Regions from separate parts of the Arthrobacter sp. KNU-44 genome, predicted to be linked through region 2. Evidence: riboswitches for the same ligand, from Rfam matches in the RefSeq annotation. Region 2 holds a riboswitch; each other region holds the start of a gene.
What was found. A riboswitch is a leader RNA that binds a small molecule or an ion and turns the genes downstream of it on or off. The one in region 2 is predicted to bind thiamine pyrophosphate.

Region 1 (5,590 bases), 360 kb from region 2:
TGCGTCATGTAGCGGCGCGCCATGGCGATGACCGGGCCAGGCATGGTGGCCGAGAAGAGCAGGGTCTGGCGGACGGCGGGTGTGCCGGCAATCAGGGTCTCGACGTCCGGAAGGAAGCCGAGGTCAAGCATCTCGTCTGCTTCGTCGAGAATCACCATGCGAACGTTCTTGAGGTTCAGGTGCTTCTGCTTGTAGAGGTCGATCAGACGGCCGGGAGTGCCGACAACAACCTCGACGCCCTTTTGCAGGGCTTCGATCTGGGGCTCATATGCGCGGCCGCCATAGATGGTGGCGATGCGGGCGTTGCGCTTCCGGGACGCCGTCTGGAGATCGTTGGCCACCTGAACGGCGAGTTCGCGAGTAGGAACAATCACGAGGGCCTGGGGTGCACCCGGGACAGCGAGCTTGTCGTGCCCGGCGTCGTCCGGTCCGACGACCCGCTGCAGTGCCGGAATGCCGAATCCGAGAGTCTTTCCAGTACCGGTCTTAGCCTGGCCGATGATGTCGTGACCGCCTAGGGCGACCGGGAGCGTCATGGACTGGATGGGGAACGGGTGGGTGATTCCGGCGTCGGCGAGGGACTCAACGATGTCGGCGCGGACGTTGTAGTCGGCGAAGGTCTTTTCTGCGATCTCGTGGGGTGTTTCGTCCGAGGAAATGGTTTCCTCGGGTTCGATTGTTTCGGTTCCGTCGGTCAGAACTTCATGGGTGTGCAATTCACTCACAGTGGAGTTTTCCTTATTCATTTGGGCTGCGCTGCGTGCTCAACGGTTGTGGCAGGGCCGTTCCGGAGCACGGATGGGCGCAAGCAAATCCAGTGGAAGCCGATCGCGGGCTATCTAAATACTGGCACTGGGGACCAGTTGGTGTATCTCAAGATCGCGTAGGGGCGGGCTTGTTGATGTCAAAAAATTAACTGAATCAACGACCGGGCATCCATTACTACTCACTCAGTCTAACGTCTGGGCGCGATAATCCCCGGATCCCGGTCCCGGGCCTGCGAACGGAGTGCGCTACGGGATCAGTTCGAAGGTGATTTGGCGGGTTGCAATGTCCGCGTCCAGCAGTTTCACACGGACCTTAGTGCCCGACTCCATTTCGCCGTCGCAACGAGCGGTGACTGCCGGCTCGGCGATCTGGACGATGCCGTAGGGGCCGTGCGGGGCTCCGTTCCCATTGCCATTACCGTTGTTGCCATTGGCGCTGTTCCCGTTACCGTTTCCGTTGTTCTTGGCGGGCTTCGATCCGGAAATCACTACGGCGTCGAATTCCTGTCCGATGTGGTTCACCAGGAGCGCTGCCTCCACCGTGTCCAAGGCCAGGCGTTCCATTTTGGCGGCAAGCTGGTCGGAAGACGCCATGATCACCGGCAGGGTCGGCAAAGCATTCCGGGCCCATGCAGGGATCTCTGTTCCATTACTCAGAGCTTCGCAGATGACCAGCACAAAACGATCGACAAGCCGGCGCAACGGCGCGGTGGTGTGGGCATAGGGTGCCCCGATGGCTGACTGCATGACGCTGCCCGGTACCTCGCCGTCGAAGGGTGTGTAGCCGGCACCACGGAAAAGCAGCCCTGCTGAATGGAGGATGGCCAGTTGCCGGGGGTCCTTGGCATCGAGGGTCCGCAGGTACGCTCCATAGCTCGTCCCCTCGGTCCAGGGCTTGCCGAGCGCCCCCGTTTGCCGTTTGAAATGGAGCAGCGAGCGCTCATCGGGGGCCGGCATGGTGCGCAAAATCCCCACTTTGCCATCGAGCATCAGCTGGGCGGCGGCCATCCCGGTCATGAGCGAAATCTGGGCGTTCCAGTCCTCAACCGGCAGCGAGGGGGCTGCGACGATCCTGTACCCCCCGCCGTCGGGCAGTTGGACGATTTCCTGTTCAGGCATGTTCAGGCTTGCGCCGCCGCGGCGGCGTTCGAGTTCCACCCGCTTGAGCCCGACCTCCTTGAGCAGCTGCAGGATGGGATCAGCCCTTCCGGAATCGATCTCCGCCTGCACACCCTTGTAGCTGAGTTTGGCGCGGCTGCGTACGCTTGCCCGACGCACGGAGACGGTGCGGAACTCTGCCTCGGCATCGAGTTCGAAGTCCCACACGAACGCGCCGCACGTCTGGCCGGCCAACAGGCTTCCGGCATGCTCGCTGATGATCTCGGGGTGCAGCGGTATGCGGCCGTCCGGGGCATAGTACGTTTGCCCGCGGTGGCGGGTCTCGGCGTCGAGCGCTCCTCCCGGGGGTACAAAGGAGGGCACATCGGAGATGGCGTAGAAAACCCTGTAACCATCGCCGGACCTGTCTATAAAGAGGGCCTGGTCGAGATCCGTGGAAGAAGCCGGGTCGATCGTGATGAATGGAACATCCGTGAAGTCCTGCGCCGGCAGGGCGTGTCCGGAAACCGCGGCTTCAGCGTCGCGCAGCGCTTCAGCGGGATAACCTGCGGGCAGCTCGAGTTCAGTCCGCAGCGCCGCCAGCGCTTCCGCAAGCTGGTTCGACGTTTCGCTGACATTCGGGGCTATCCGCTGGTGTGACACGAAAGTCAGGGTAACTCCAAAATCTCGCGGCGTCTCGCTAGGCCGCCGCTGCGTCCAGGGCAGCCAGGAGCGCCTGGGCAGCTGCCGTCGGATCCTGCGCTTCGGTGATTGCCCGCACCACCACGATGCGGCTGGCGCCGGCCCTAACTACCTCTTCCACGTTGCCGAGATCGATCCCGCCGATCGCAAACCAGGGGAGCACGACGCCCCCGACGGTCTCTTCGTCTGCCTGCTTCACCGCGTTGGCAGCGTACTTCACCAGATCGAGCCCGACGGCGGAGCGTCCCGGCTTCGTGGGGGTGGCCCACACCGGCCCGACGCAGAAGTAGTCCAGGCCGCTGCGGCCAGGCGACGCGGCGATGGCGGCGTCAATCTGTTCCGGCGTGTGCGTGGAGAGGCCGATGATGGTGGGGTCGTGGAGCAATTTCCGGGCAGAGCGCAGCGGAATGTCCTTTTGGCCGATATGGAACACCGGCGCGCCGGAGAGGGATGCTACGTCCGCGCGGTCGTTGACTGCCCAGAGACGGCCGTGACGATGGGCCACGGATTGCAGGATCTCCAGGAGTTCGAGTTCTTCCGCCGCTTCAATCGTCTTGTCGCGCAGCTGGATGATGTCCACGCCGCCTTCGAATGCGGCATCGACAAACTGCTCAAAATCACCCTGTGGTTTGCGGGCGTCGGTGCAGAGGTACAGGCGGGCGGTGGTGTGGACATCGTGCTGGGTCATGGAAACAGAGTAGTTCCTCTAAACTGGGCAGGTACCGCGGGAGCCGCGGCGGCAGTCACAATCGCCGCGCGGCTGAGAGGGCTTCAGCGCCGACCGCTTGACCTGATCCGGCTAATACCGGCGTAGGGAAGGACTCCATGGACGAAGTGAACAGCCAGCACGAACCCCTGCGCGCGGATGTCGCGGTGATCGGGGGCGGTGTCATTGGCCTCGGCATCGCGTGGGAAGCCCGCAGATCCGGCCGTTCGGTTGCCCTCATCGATCCCGCACCAGCCAGCGGCGCTACGTTCGCGGCGGCGGGAATGCTGGCGCCGGTCAGCGAATTGCACTACCAGGAAGAGGACCTCCTGGAGCTAATGCTCGAATCGTCGGTATTGTGGCCGGACTTCGAACGCAATGTGACCGGCTCGAGCATCGGCCGCAGCACGGGTTACCGTACGACGCCGACCCTCGCCGTCGGCGCGGACGCTGCGGACCGCCGGGCGCTCGCCGATCTCCGGGATGTCCAGCTGGCCAATGGCCTGGTGGTGGAATCCGTGCGGTTGCGCGAGGCGCGGGAGCGTGAGCCGCTGCTGAGCCCGCAGATTTCCTGCGCCTTCGACATCCCGGGCGACCACCAAGTGGATCCACGCCGGCTTTCGGCCGCGATTCTGGGCGCGCTGGCAGACCACCAGCCCGGCGATTCCAGCTGGATTCCGGGGGCCGATGACGGTTTTGCGATCCACGACACTGCGGCGGGCCTCCTGTGGGAGGACGGGCGCGTCGTCGGGGCCGTGCTCGGCTCAGGAATCGAAGTGCTCGCCACGGAAACAGTGGTAGCCAACGGACTGGATGCCGCCCGCTTGAACGGCCTGCCGGAGGGATTGTCACTCCCGCTGCGTCCGGTCTATGGCGACATACTGCGGTTGCGCGTCCCGGAGCACCTGCAACCCCTGGTCACCGCCACGGTCCGGGGAATGGTGCGCGGAGTGCCCGTCTATATCGTGCCCCGCGACGACGGGACGGTGGTGATCGGCGCGACGCAACGTGAAGACGGCTTGTCGGCGTCCGGGGGATCGGCCAACCCGGTGTCAGCCGGTGGTGTGTACCAATTGCTCCGCGACGCCCAGGTACTTGTCCCGGCTGTGGCCGAACTGGAACTTCTGGAAGCAACTGCCCGAGTGCGCCCGGGCACTCCGGACAATGCACCGCTGCTGGGCCGCGTGGAAGGTCGCGAAAGAACCGTGCCCGGCCTCATCGTGGCCAGCGGCTTCTTCCGCCACGGCGTACTCCTCACTCCGGCAGCGGCGAAGATCTGCGTCGGGCTCATGGACGGCACCGCGGATCCCCGGTGGAACAAATTCCGCCCGGACCGCTTCTCCCACCAGCTTTCAGCGGCACGGGCCTCAACAGACGGCCCATCGGCCGGTACCTCAAATCCCCTTCCGAAGGACCACGCATGAACATCAAATTGAACGGCGCAGACCACACACTGAGCGACGACGCGTCTGTCACCACCCTCGTCAGCCACGTCACCGGACGTGTTGTGGACTCCAGCGGCCAGGCGGCTGACGGACGCAAGATCGGCGTCGCCGTCGCACGCAATTCCGAAGTGGTCCCGCGCAGCCAGTGGGCTGCCACCGCGCTCGCAGAGGGCGACGAACTCGAAATCGTTACCGCAGTACAGGGAGGCTGAACCATGACGACAGCAAGCACACACGAAGCAAGCACCCGAACCGACGCCCTGGTGATCGACGGTGTCGAGTTCGGCTCTCGCCTCATCATGGGCACCGGCGGAGCCCCGAGCCTGGACGGCCTGGGGGCGGCGTTGCTGGCCTCGGGCACCGAACTCACCACCGTTGCCATGCGGAGATACTCGCCGACCGAAACAGGTTCGCTCTTCCAGTTGCTCGTGGACCATGGCATCCGTGTCCTGCCCAACACGGCCGGCTGTTTTACCGCCAAGGATGCTGTCATGACAGCCGAGCTTGCACGGGAGGCGCTGGAAACGGATTGGGTGAAGCTCGAGGTCATCGCCGACGAACAGACGCTGCTGCCTGACGCAGTGGAGCTCGTGGACGCAACGGAGAAGCTGGTGGACCGCGGCTTCAAGGTCTTCGCCTACACCAACGACGACCCCGTGCTGGCGCTTCGATTGGAAAACCTCGGAGCCACAGCGGTGATGCCCTTGGGCGCGCCTATCGGCACCGGACTGGGCATCCTGAATCCCCACAACATCGAACTCATTGTGTCCCGGGCTTCTGTGCCGGTAGTACTCGACGCCGGCATCGGAACCGCGTCCGACGCCGCACTCGCCATGGAGCTCGGTTGCGACGCCGTGCTGCTGGCAACCGCG
Region 2 (5,590 bases):
TGCGCCACGGGTCCTCGAAGCGCAACTCCTGGCCCGTGTGGTGGGACGCGATACCGGCAACCTTGAGGCGGTCGGCGAGCGCGCCGACGTCGTCTCCTGACGGAACCTCGATGACCACCTCGCCGAGGCCGAGTGTGTCCTTGCGCGGACCTGCACCGCGGCTGTTCCAGACATTCATGGCCATGTGGTGGTGGTAGCCGCCCGCGGAGACAAACAAGGCCTGACCGTGCCAGCCGGCGGTCTGCTCGAAGCCCAGGGTGTCGACGTAGAAATCATGGGCGGTCCGCACGTCGCCCACCTGGAGGTGGACATGCCCGACGCCGGCGCCGGCCTCGTGCTGGCCCGCGACCGCGGCTTCGCTCAGGTATTGCTGGAGGTAGCGCTGCGGCGGGAGCGGCAGGCTGTCCATGACGACCGAACTGCCGTTCCACTCCCAGCCTTCGCGGGGTTTGTCGTAGTAGAGCTCAATGCCGTTGCCCTCAGGGTCGGTGAAGTAGAAGGCCTCGCTGACCAGGTGGTCCGCACTGCCGACGAAAGCGTGGGGCTCGTATTGCGCGGCGGAGGCAACAGTCGCGGCGAGCGAGGATTGGTCTTCGAACAGCAGAGCCGTGTGGAACAGTCCGGCCTCCCCGCGACCCGGAATCTGGAGCCCGGACGCCGGCGCGAGGTGCACCAACGGCTTGCCGAGCCTGCCGAAATAGAGCCCGCCATCCTGTTCGGCGACCACGTCCAGCCCCAGCGCCCGCTGGTAGTAGTCGCCCATGAGCTTCATGTCCCCCACTTTGAGCATGACAGTACCCATGGTGAGTTCGGCAGGAAGGAGATCCTGGCTGGATGCGATGGTCATGTTAAACTCCCGGCTTTTTGTGGCGCCGCCCTTCGGCTACCTCTATCTATCTAAATTACTTGAAGCTTCAATTTATTCCTAATGCCCGGCGTTCCCTGAAATATGTCCCCTCAGCACGGTGCATCGCGGATTCAGCACCACCTCAAGGGACGCGCGGGGATCGTTTGCGTAGAGCACGACGTCGGCACTGGCACCTTCGCTGATGGCGTCGGCCCCCAGCCACTCGCGTGCGGACCAGCAGGCGGCATCGAGGGCGGCGGCCGCCGGAAGGCCCGCGCGATGCAATTCCAGGATTTCCTCACCGATCCGGCCGTGCTTGATGACGCTGCCGGCATCTGTCCCGGCGTACACCCGCACTCCGGCGTCGAATGCCTCGGCGACGCGTTCATGCCTGCGCTCCCACAGCATGGTCATGTGGGCGGCGTATCGCGGGAACTTCGCTTCCGCCTGCTTCGAGATGTCCGGAAAGGTCGCAATGTTGATGAGGGTGGGGACAATCGGCACATCCTGGTCCAACAGCCGGGGAATATGGTGCGGCAGGAGGCCGGTGGCGTGCTCGATGCAGTCGATGCCGGCGTCGAGCATGTCGTCGATAGTCCCTTCGGCGAAGCAATGGGCAGTTACCCTGGCTCCCTCGTCGTGTGCCGCGGCGACGGCGTCCTTGACGATGGCGGCCGGAAAGGACGGGCCGAGATCCCCGGCGGAGCGGTCGATCCAGTCCCCGACGATCTTGACCCAGCCGTCTCCGGACTGCGCCTGCTTGCGCACCGCCTCCGCCAGATCCTCCGGCTCGACTTCTTCGGCCAGCCCGGGGATATAACGGCGTTGCCTCGCGATATGCCTGCCCGCGCGGATGATTCTCGGCATGTCCGTGCGGCGCTGCAGCCACCGCGTGTCGCTTGCGGATCCGGCGTCGCGGATCAAGAGCGTCCCGGCGTCCCGGTCCGCCGTCGCCTGCAGGCGCGCAGTCTCGTCGTCGACGGCCCCGCCCTTGCCCAAGCCAACATGGCAGTGCGCATCGACAAGGCCGGGCAGCACCCATCCGGCCAGGACGACGTCCGGTGCGGCAGCAGGCCGCAGAAAGGTCAACCGTCCGTTGACCGACCAGAGGCCGCGACGTTCCTCCTCCGGCCCGGTGAGGACGGTGCCGCTGAATTCGATGATTTCCGCCATGATTCCACCCTAGACTCCGACGCCGTCGCCGGCCCCGTCACAGCTGTCCTGGTCACATCTGTCTCAGGAGCTCTCTGCTGTGGTAGCTTCGTCTACGACCACACGGGGGCCCTTGCAAGGGCTGAGATCAGGCTGACGCAGCCTGCGACCGTTGAACCTGTCCGGGTAATGCCGGCGAAGGAAGTGAGTAATCCTTTGAGCACCAAAGAATCACAGCTGAGCCCTATCCAAAACGGATCGCCGCAAGAGGTGACACAATCCCTCAAGTCGCATTCCCTCGCGTTCCTGGAGGATGCCGAGACGGGAATCCGGGTTCCGGTGACTGAAATCGCCCTGGAGCCGTCCCCCAACGGCGAGGCCAACACGCCTTTCCAGGTGTACCGGACTGCAGGGCCCGGGAGTGATCCTGTGGTCGGCCTCGAGCCGTTCCGGAGCGAGTGGATCGAAGCCCGCGGTGACACCGAGGCCTACAGCGGCCGCGAACGGAACCTGCTCGACGACGGCAAGTCGGCCGTGCGCCGCGGCGCCGCCTCCGCAGAGTGGAAGGGCGCACAACCGGTGCCCCGCCGCGCCGTCGACGGCAAGACCGTGACACAGATGCACTACGCCAAGCAGGGCATCGTGACGCCCGAAATGCAGTTCGTTGCACTTCGCGAAAACTGCGATGTGGAACTCGTCCGCAGCGAAGTCGCCGCCGGCCGGGCCATCATCCCCAACAACATCAACCACCCCGAATCCGAACCGATGATCATCGGCAAGGCCTTCTTGGTGAAGATCAATGCCAATATCGGCAACTCGGCTGTCACCAGCTCCATCGCCGAAGAAGTGGACAAGTTGCAGTGGGCCACGCAATGGGGCGCCGACACAGTGATGGACCTGTCCACGGGCGACGACATCCACACCACCCGCGAATGGATCATCCGCAACTCCCCCGTGCCGATCGGCACCGTGCCCATCTACCAGGCCCTCGAGAAGGTCAACGGCGAAGCCAACAAGCTCACGTGGGAGATCTTCCGCGACACCGTCATTGAACAGTGCGAGCAGGGCGTGGACTACATGACCATCCACGCCGGCGTGTTGCTGCGCTACGTTCCGCTGACAGCCAACCGCGTGACGGGCATCGTTTCCCGCGGCGGCTCCATCATGGCCGGCTGGTGCCTGGCCCACCACGAGGAAAACTTCCTCTACACGCACTTCGACGAACTCTGCGAAATATTCGCCAAGTACGACGTCGCGTTCTCGCTGGGTGACGGCTTGCGTCCGGGAGCGACGGCGGACGCCAACGACGCCGCGCAGTTCGCCGAGCTCGACACGCTCGGGGAGCTCACGAAGCGGGCGTGGAAGTACGACGTGCAGGTCATGGTGGAGGGCCCCGGGCACATCCCGTTCCACCTCGTCCGCGAGAACGTCGAGCGGCAGCAGGAGTTGTGCGACGGCGCACCGTTCTACACCCTCGGCCCGCTCGTGACCGACGTTGCACCGGGCTACGACCACATCACTTCGGCTATCGGCGCCACGGAGATCGCGCGCTACGGAACCGCGATGCTCTGCTACGTCACCCCGAAGGAACACTTGGGCCTGCCCAACAAGGACGACGTCAAGACGGGCGTGATCACCTACAAAATCGCCGCCCACGCAGCCGACCTTGCGAAGGGACACCCCGGCGCCCACGAACGCGACGATGCCCTGTCCAAGGCCCGCTTCGAGTTCCGCTGGCGTGACCAGTTTGCGCTGTCGTTGGATCCGGTCACGGCCGAAGCGTTCCACGACGAGACGCTCCCGGCGGAACCGGCCAAGACGGCGCATTTCTGCTCCATGTGCGGACCGAAATTCTGCTCCATGCGCATCAGCCAGGACATCCGCGACGAATACGGCTCGGCGGATTCCCAGGCGGCCATCGCGGAAATGTACAGCGGGATGCGCGAAAAGAGCGAGGAATTCCTGGCATCCGGCGGCAAGGTCTACTTGCCCGAGCTCGAGGTTCCCGCAGGAAAACGTTGAGCGACGTCGGAAAGCCTGAACTAATCAGGAAGCTTGCACTGATCCGGCGCGGCTGACATCCGCGATGAAGGACCGGATCATCCGGTCTCCTTCAACTGAATCATGAGGCCGGTGTCCTCCAGCCGCAACGCGGTGGAGGGCACCGGTTTCCTGCAAGTAGCCGGCGATCTCTTCGTAAAGGGGTTCCCAACCACCGGTCAGGACAAGTGTGGGGACACCGGGCACGATATGCAGGGGCGCTTCCCAAGGCGGGGCCTGGAGCCGCAGGCGTCGGGCGGTACGACGGGCCTCCGGGGTACTGAGAACGGCCGCCTCGGAGGAAAACGCCCTCCGGACGAATTCGCGTTGGTAATCGTCATCGCTGAGTTCGTGCCGGATCCGGAACAACGGCTCCATGAGTGCCCGGTAAGCCGCGGTAGCGGGCAACTCAGCCGTCAATGAAAGACAAGCCGGTTCCACCAGCACGAGGGACCGGACTAGGTCGGGCCGCTCCACCGCGGCCAACATGGCTGAAATCGCGCCTTGGGAGTGCGCTACGATATGGCCTCCACGTGCGGGGCCGGAACCTGACGCGGCCTCCCGCCCTCCGAGGCACTCCAGGATAATGTCCACGTCGGCGGCAACATCGGATTCCAGAGGCTCGGCCTGCGCATCAAAGCCGTGGCGTTTCAGGAACAGTGCATCGTACGCCAACGCCATGCCGTGCTGTTTCGGCCACGCGGCAGCGCCGAATGTGCCTGCTCCATGGACGAACACAACGCGCTGCTTTTGCATTCCCCCAGCCTATGGCACGGGGCTGACAACCCAACTCACTAGCAGTTGATGCCGTTCTGAGCCGTCAAAACGACACCTACTGCTAGCTAGTTGGGTGGGATAGCTACTTACCGAGGAACTTGTCGAAGCCCTTGGGCAGGTTCAGCTGGGAGGGGTCGAAGTCGCCGGTACCCTGGCCGAAAGCCGCGCCGGTGCGAACGGCGTTCGCCCGCTTGTTCTCGGCGTCGCGCAATTCCTGGGCCGCCTTGGCGGGGTTTCCGGAACGGGCCTTCTTCTTGGGTGCGTTCTTGCTCGCCTTGCGGGAACCACCACCGAGTCCGGGCATGCCAGGCATCCCGGGCATTCCGCCGCCTTGGGCCAGCTTCTTCATCATCTTCTGGGCTTGCGCGAAACGCTCCAGGAGGCCGTTGACCTCGGAGACGTGGACACCGGAACCACGGGCGATGCGGGCACGACGGGAACCGTTGATGATCTTCGGAGCCAAACGCTCATGCGGGGTCATGGAGCGGACAATTGCCTCCACGCGATCGATTTCACGCTCGTCGAACTGCTCCAGCTGCTGGCGGATGTTTTGCGCACCCGGCATCATCATGAGCATCTTCTTCATGGAACCCATGTTGCGGATCTGCTGCATCTGGGCGAGGAAGTCGTCCAGGGTGAAGTCTTCCTGGTCGGCGAACTTCTTCGCCATCCGGGCCGCTTCATCCTTGTCCCAGTTCTTCTCGGCCTGCTCGATCAGGGTGAGAACGTCACCCATATCGAGGATGCGGGAAGCCATGCGGTCCGGGTGGAACA
Region 3 (5,590 bases), 1.3 Mb from region 2:
CCGACACGAACTTGGCCAGCGGATTCGCGCGCGTCAGGAGTGCATTGTTGCCTCGCAGGGTCAGGGTTTCCCTCATGCCGCACCCGCTTCCTGCCGGGCCCCGCCTTGGAACGCAGGCTCGAGCCGCATCTCGGTGCCGCCCAGGACGGAGCTGAACTCCCGGTCATGGGTCACGGAAACCACCGAGGTGCCGGCGTCGAGCAGTTCAGACAGGAACGACGCAAGCTCGGCCCAAGTGTTCGCGTCCTGGCCGAAGGTGGGTTCGTCCAGCACCAGGACGCGTGGGTGCGCGGCGAGCACTGTGGCCACGGACAGCCGGCGCTTTTCGCCACCGGAGAGCGTGTACGGGTTGGCGTCCACGAGATGCCCCAGGCGCAGCCGTTCCAGCAATTCGTCCACCCGTTCCTCTCCATGGCCAAGGTGTTTGGGGCCGAACATGAGCTCGTCGAGCACGCGGCCGGTCACGAACTGGTGCTCAGGCTCCTGGAACACGGTCCCTATGCGGGAGATCAGCTGCTGGGCCTTCCACTTGAAGGGGTCGTTACCAGCGCCGTCGCTGAGCCCGACGGCGGCAGTCACCGTGCCGGACACCGGCGCCAACAAGCCCGCGAGGGTCAACGCGAAGGTCGATTTTCCGGCGCCGTTGGGACCGGTGATGGTCAGTGCCTGCCCGGCGAGCACTTCGGCGTCGAGTCCGGACTGCACAGGAAGGGGCGGGATGGTTTTGAACCCGCGGCGCCGTGGCCGTTCGCGGGACACCGCGAGCTCCTGCGTGGCGAGCAGCAGCTCCCCAGCGTTCCGGGGGCCGGCCCCCGAGCCATAGCCTGTTCCTGAACGTGGCCGGGTGGCCGGCACGTACCCGGGCACCCACACGCCCGCAGCAATGAGCATGTCCCTTGCTTGAGCCAGAACCGTGTCCGGATCGCCGTCCAGAAGCACCGCAGGCGTCGACCCTCCCGCGGACGAGGAGCTGCCCGGCTGGAGCACCACGATCCGGTCCACGAGGTCTTTCCAAACCGAGACCCGGTGCTCCACCACCACCAACGTGGCGCCGGTCTTGTCCAGGCAGCGGGCGACGGCATCGCGGACCTCCAGTACGCCAGCGGGGTCCAGGTTGGCGGTCGGCTCGTCCAGGAGGATCAAGCCGGGCCGCATCGCCAGGATGCCGGCGAGCGCAAGGCGCTGCTTCTGCCCGCCCGAGAGGGCCGAGGTCGGGTGGTCGAGCGCAAAGTTGCCGCTCGCACTATTCCGCAGCCCGACGTCGTCGAGCGCTTCATGGACCCGCGTCCAGATCTCTTCCCGCGGCACGCAAAGGTTCTCGGCGCCGAACGCGACGTCGTCGCCCAACCGGGAAAGCACCACCTGGGTTTCGGGGTCCTGTTGCATGAGTCCGGCACGGCCCCGCTGGGCCTTCGGCGAAACGCCGTCCACCAGCAACGAGCCGGTCTCGTCGGCGTCGTCACCTTCCTCGCCCAATACGCCCGCCAAGGCGTGCAGGAGCGTCGACTTGCCCGCGCCCGAGGGGCCGAGCAGGAGCACACGCTCGCCTGGGCGGATGTCCAGGTCGAGGGCGTGGATGGCCTGCGTGGTGCGGCCAGCGTGCCGCCAGCCCCAGCCTTGCGCGGAAATGGCGGCGGGTCGCACAGTAGCAGGGGTGCCGGAATCAGGACTGGGCATCAGGAAAAGACGGGCTCCGAGGCGGCCTTGCGGGACGCGAACGCGCTCAGGACACCGGTCTTGGCCAGGCCGCGGGTCGCGATCCAGGACAGGGCTCCGGCAATGACGGCACCGGAGATCGTGCAGAACACGATGTACGCGAGCTTGTCGACGGGTTCGTAGGCGATGTTCCAGCCCCACGGCAGGAAGGAGTCGTTCAAACCACAGAACAGGCCCGCGCCGGCACCGGCCAGCAGGGACACCGGCAGGTTGAACTTCTTGTACATGAAGGCCAGGAAGATGAGTTCCGCGCCGAGACCCTGGAGCAGGCCCGAGATCAGGACCGTGGTGCCGTACTGCGAACCCATGATGAGCTCACTGGTGGCGGCCACCGTCTCGCAGAAAATTGCCGCACCGGGCTTGCGGACGATGAGCATGCCCAGCACTGCCGGAATCATCCAGCCACCGGCGATCAGGCCGCTCAGCGGCGGGTAGCCGGCAGACATAGGCGTAGCAACCAGAGCCATCTGGTCCCATGCCCAGAAGATCACGCCACCGGCGATCGAGATCAGTGCCGCCACGACGATGTCCACGACGCGCCAGTTGTAACCAGGCTTGGTGAGGCCCGGCCTTGCAGAAATACCAGTCATTTTGTCCTCCTGAGGAACAGGAGGGGAAAGTGTTTCCGGTTGCCTGCGAGCGGCTTCCGCCGCGCCGGTCCGGACACTATGAGAACTCGACTCCCTTGCGCCGGTACTAGCCGGATCAGGTTCGAGGGTCTGCGGCTGTCCGCACTCTCAGCGCCCGTCATCCGTACCGCATTGCTGCGAGCCCGACGGCGGCGCTCCCCTGTCGTTATCAATCCACCCTTTTGGGCGTGGTTCAGTTTACACCTTGGCGGGGTTGCGGGCGCTGTGCTGGCCTACGCGGAACGGTCACACGACGGATTCTGCTGGATCACTCGCCGGCCGGACGCGGGCAGGGCCCGGAATGGCGCGGGCGGGCGCAGAAGCTGGGAGAATGATCCAGCAGAATGTGACGCAACGCGGGCAAAGGAGCGGTCTTGGCAGGCATTGACGAAGCGAACAGCACCACGGTGGCCGAACCTAGGCTCGCCGCGAGCGTGATCCTGGTCCGCGAGGCCCCCGTTCACACGGTTCAGTCAGACCCGGAGGTTCCGGCGGATGCCGGGCGCGGCCTGGAGGTGTTCGTGCAGCACCGCGTGACCACGATGGATTTCGCCGCGGGCATGGTCGTCTTCCCCGGGGGACGAGTGGACCAGGCGGACAGCTCCGGCTGGGACTTCGAGGACGACGTCGTCGAGCGGCACACCGCCGCATGGCACCGGAGCAGCATCGCCGTCGAGCCCGCTTCGGCCCGGTTCAACGCCGGCCGGGTGCTGGCGGCCGCACAGCGCGAGGTGTTCGAAGAGGCCGGGCTGAAGCTCGACGCCGCCACCCTCCGCCCGTGGGCCAACTGGGTCACCCCCGCAGACCAGCCCAAGCGCTTCGACACATACTTCTACCTTGCCTGCCCGCTTTCCGGTGCCGAACCAAGGCACCAAACCACGGAAGCGTCATCGTCCTTGTGGATGCCGGTCCGCGGGATCCTGGATGCCGAAGCCGCCGGAACCCTTAAGCTCATGCCGCCCACGTTGGCGCTGCTGGATGAGCTCCTCGCTCTCGGCACGGTGGAAGCGATACTGGCCGAGGACCGTGACATCGTGCCCGTCCGTCCAAAGCCTGGAGCTTTGGAGGAGTTCTTCCGGCTGAGGCGCCAATCCCCAACCGTTGCTCCGGAACTGCCCTGAAGTGGGGTTAGGCTGGGGACGGTCCTGTTTCCTCCCGCAAGGAGTCCCGGAATGAACCTCCTCATCAAGCTGCTCGGCACTGGCGTCAGCATCGGCGCAGGCTTTGTCGGCACCAAGATCGTCAATGCGTTGTGGGAAAAGTCCACCGGCAAGAAGCCTCCCAAGGGTCACGACGACATGGAGGCAAGCCTGCGCTCGGCGCTGACCTTTGCGCTGATTTCGGCGACCGTCAGCGCAGTCATCCAGGTTTTCGCAAGCCGCAGTACACAGCGCGCCATCTCGCGTTTCTCGAAGACGCAGGACATCGTCTAGGCTGACGGCCCGCCGTCCCGGCCGTTCGCCGCTGGGCTCCCGCCGTTCCCGGTGTGGGGCATTGCCGGTCCCGTTTCCTGAGCTTTCTCCGCTGCCCGTTGACCGGCAGCCCGCAGCACCACGGCCTCAAGTTCGTCTATGCTCAGCAACTCGCGGTGGAGGTGCTTGGTCCGGTAGCCTGCGCGGCCCACCATGTGTGCGGATACGGGCACGGTCAGCAGCTGGAAGATCCAGGCCACCGCCAGGATCGGCCACACCCACCATTCGCGCATCTGCAGCCCGATGGCCGCCAAGACGAGGAACAGCCCCAACACTTGCGGCTTGGTGGCCGCGTGCATGCGGCTCATGAGGTCCGGGAACCGCAACAGGCCGATTGCCGCGCCCAATGACATCAGCGCACCAACAATCAGCAGCACTGCGGTGACCGCATCGATCACTGCGTCAACTCCGGTGGCATTAGGAGTCATTGACCTGTCCCCTTCGGTCGGCCACGAAGCGGGCCACCGTCACCGAGCCAACGAACCCGATCAGCGTCAGCGCGACGAGCAGCACGAGGTTGTTGAGGTGCCTGTTGACGGCCATGTCGATGGCCAGCGCGGCGCCCAGTATGGCGAGCAGGACGTCCGAGGCAAGCACCCGGTCCAGCAGGGACGGCCCGACGGCGATCCGGTAGATCGCGCCTGCCGCCGCGAGGCTGAGAATCACCGCCGTGACGATCAGCACGATGTCTTTCATGAGCCAACTCCCCTCGTCGCAGGCCAGCCTTCGGCCTGGAGTGCGTCCATTTCCGCTCGGGTACCCATGATCCGGATCAGCGAGGCCTCCGTGTCCTGGACTTCCTTGCGCAGCTTGGCGGTGTCCACATCGTTGCGGACATTGAGCCCGTGGATATAGAGCGTGGACGTTGAGCGATCCACCTCCACCACCAAGGAACCCGGAATCAGCGAAATCACGTGGCCTGTGGCGGTCATTATGAGGTCGGAATGGCTACGCAGGGGAACCGCGACCACGGCATTGGTTACCGAAGGCCCCCGGAATACCGCGAGGTACATGACTTGGAAGCTCGCGGCCACCACTTTGGCAAGGAACACCCCGGCGAAAGGAATGGCGCGCAGCACATTGAATCGCCCGCTGAGCTCCACAGGAGGCAAGTAGAAGACCCTGGCTACCACCACTGCGATCAGCGCACCGAACACCAAGTTGCCCGGGCTGAAGTCCCGCCAAAGCGCACCCCAGACGACCACTAGCCAGACCAGTAGGGGCAACTCGGTGCGGAACGAAATCCGCTTGCGGCTCACTTGCCACCTCCCGGCACCGGCGCAGCGATCTCCGGAACCTTCGCATTCCCGCCGAGCACGGAATGGATGTACGCAGTACGGTCCAGCATCTGTTCCGCGGAGTTTCCGGCCAATTGGAACAGTGGACCGGCGAAGACGGTCAGCGCCACGCCAAAGACCACCAGCGCGGCAGTTGGCCCCACCATGGTCCGCGGAAGCAGGCCGACTGCTGCCGTGTCCTTGAGGGCGGCGGCCGGGTATTCCGCGTCCTCGGGCTTCCGCCAGAATGCGCGGTTCCAGACCCGGGCAATTGCCAGCAAGGTCAAGAGGCTCGTGACCACGCCGCCCACCACCAAGGTAATGGCCAGGGGTGTCCCGAGGGCGATGCCTGCCTGGAGGAGCCCGAGCTTGCCCAGGAACCCGGAGAAGGGCGGGATTCCCGCGAGGTTCATCGCTGGAATGAAGAACAAGAGCGCGAGGAGCGGAGACAGCTTGGCGAGCCCACCGAGCCTGTCCATGGACGAGCTGCCCCCTC

Region 1: it holds a riboswitch for thiamine pyrophosphate, as region 2 does, so the genes downstream of both, thiO (glycine oxidase ThiO) here and thiC (phosphomethylpyrimidine synthase ThiC) in region 2, are expected to answer to the same signal.
Region 3: it holds a riboswitch for thiamine pyrophosphate, as region 2 does, so the genes downstream of both, ACSVHC_RS12925 (ECF transporter S component) here and thiC (phosphomethylpyrimidine synthase ThiC) in region 2, are expected to answer to the same signal.

What each region holds. Positions count from the first base shown of each region.
Region 1 is NZ_JBPXNG010000002.1:3,511,236-3,516,825, forward strand. Features, by position in the region: gene ACSVHC_RS17510 (DEAD/DEAH box helicase) at 1-725, opposite strand, end outside; gene ACSVHC_RS17515 (RNB domain-containing ribonuclease) at 1,014-2,528, opposite strand; gene thiE (thiamine phosphate synthase) at 2,566-3,255, opposite strand; TPP riboswitch at 3,282-3,401, shown strand; gene thiO (glycine oxidase ThiO) at 3,393-4,697, shown strand; gene thiS (sulfur carrier protein ThiS) at 4,694-4,930, shown strand; gene ACSVHC_RS17535 (thiazole synthase) at 4,934-5,590, shown strand, end outside.
Region 2 is NZ_JBPXNG010000002.1:3,871,617-3,877,206, reverse strand. Features, by position in the region: gene ACSVHC_RS19175 (VOC family protein) at 1-847, opposite strand, end outside; gene ACSVHC_RS19170 (amidohydrolase family protein) at 926-2,020, opposite strand; TPP riboswitch at 2,113-2,220, shown strand; gene thiC (phosphomethylpyrimidine synthase ThiC) at 2,216-4,021, shown strand; gene ACSVHC_RS19160 (alpha/beta fold hydrolase) at 4,046-4,795, opposite strand; gene ffh (signal recognition particle protein) at 4,899-5,590, opposite strand, start outside.
Region 3 is NZ_JBPXNG010000002.1:2,547,819-2,553,408, reverse strand. Features, by position in the region: gene ACSVHC_RS12935 (energy-coupling factor transporter transmembrane component T family protein) at 1-76, opposite strand, end outside; gene ACSVHC_RS12930 (ABC transporter ATP-binding protein) at 73-1,677, opposite strand; gene ACSVHC_RS12925 (ECF transporter S component) at 1,677-2,306, opposite strand; TPP riboswitch at 2,381-2,517, opposite strand; gene ACSVHC_RS12920 (NUDIX hydrolase) at 2,720-3,466, shown strand; gene ACSVHC_RS12915 (DUF4235 domain-containing protein) at 3,518-3,778, shown strand; gene mnhG (monovalent cation/H(+) antiporter subunit G) at 3,775-4,245, opposite strand; gene ACSVHC_RS12905 (monovalent cation/H+ antiporter complex subunit F) at 4,235-4,513, opposite strand; gene ACSVHC_RS12900 (Na+/H+ antiporter subunit E) at 4,510-5,076, opposite strand; gene ACSVHC_RS12895 (Na+/H+ antiporter subunit D) at 5,073-5,590, opposite strand, start outside.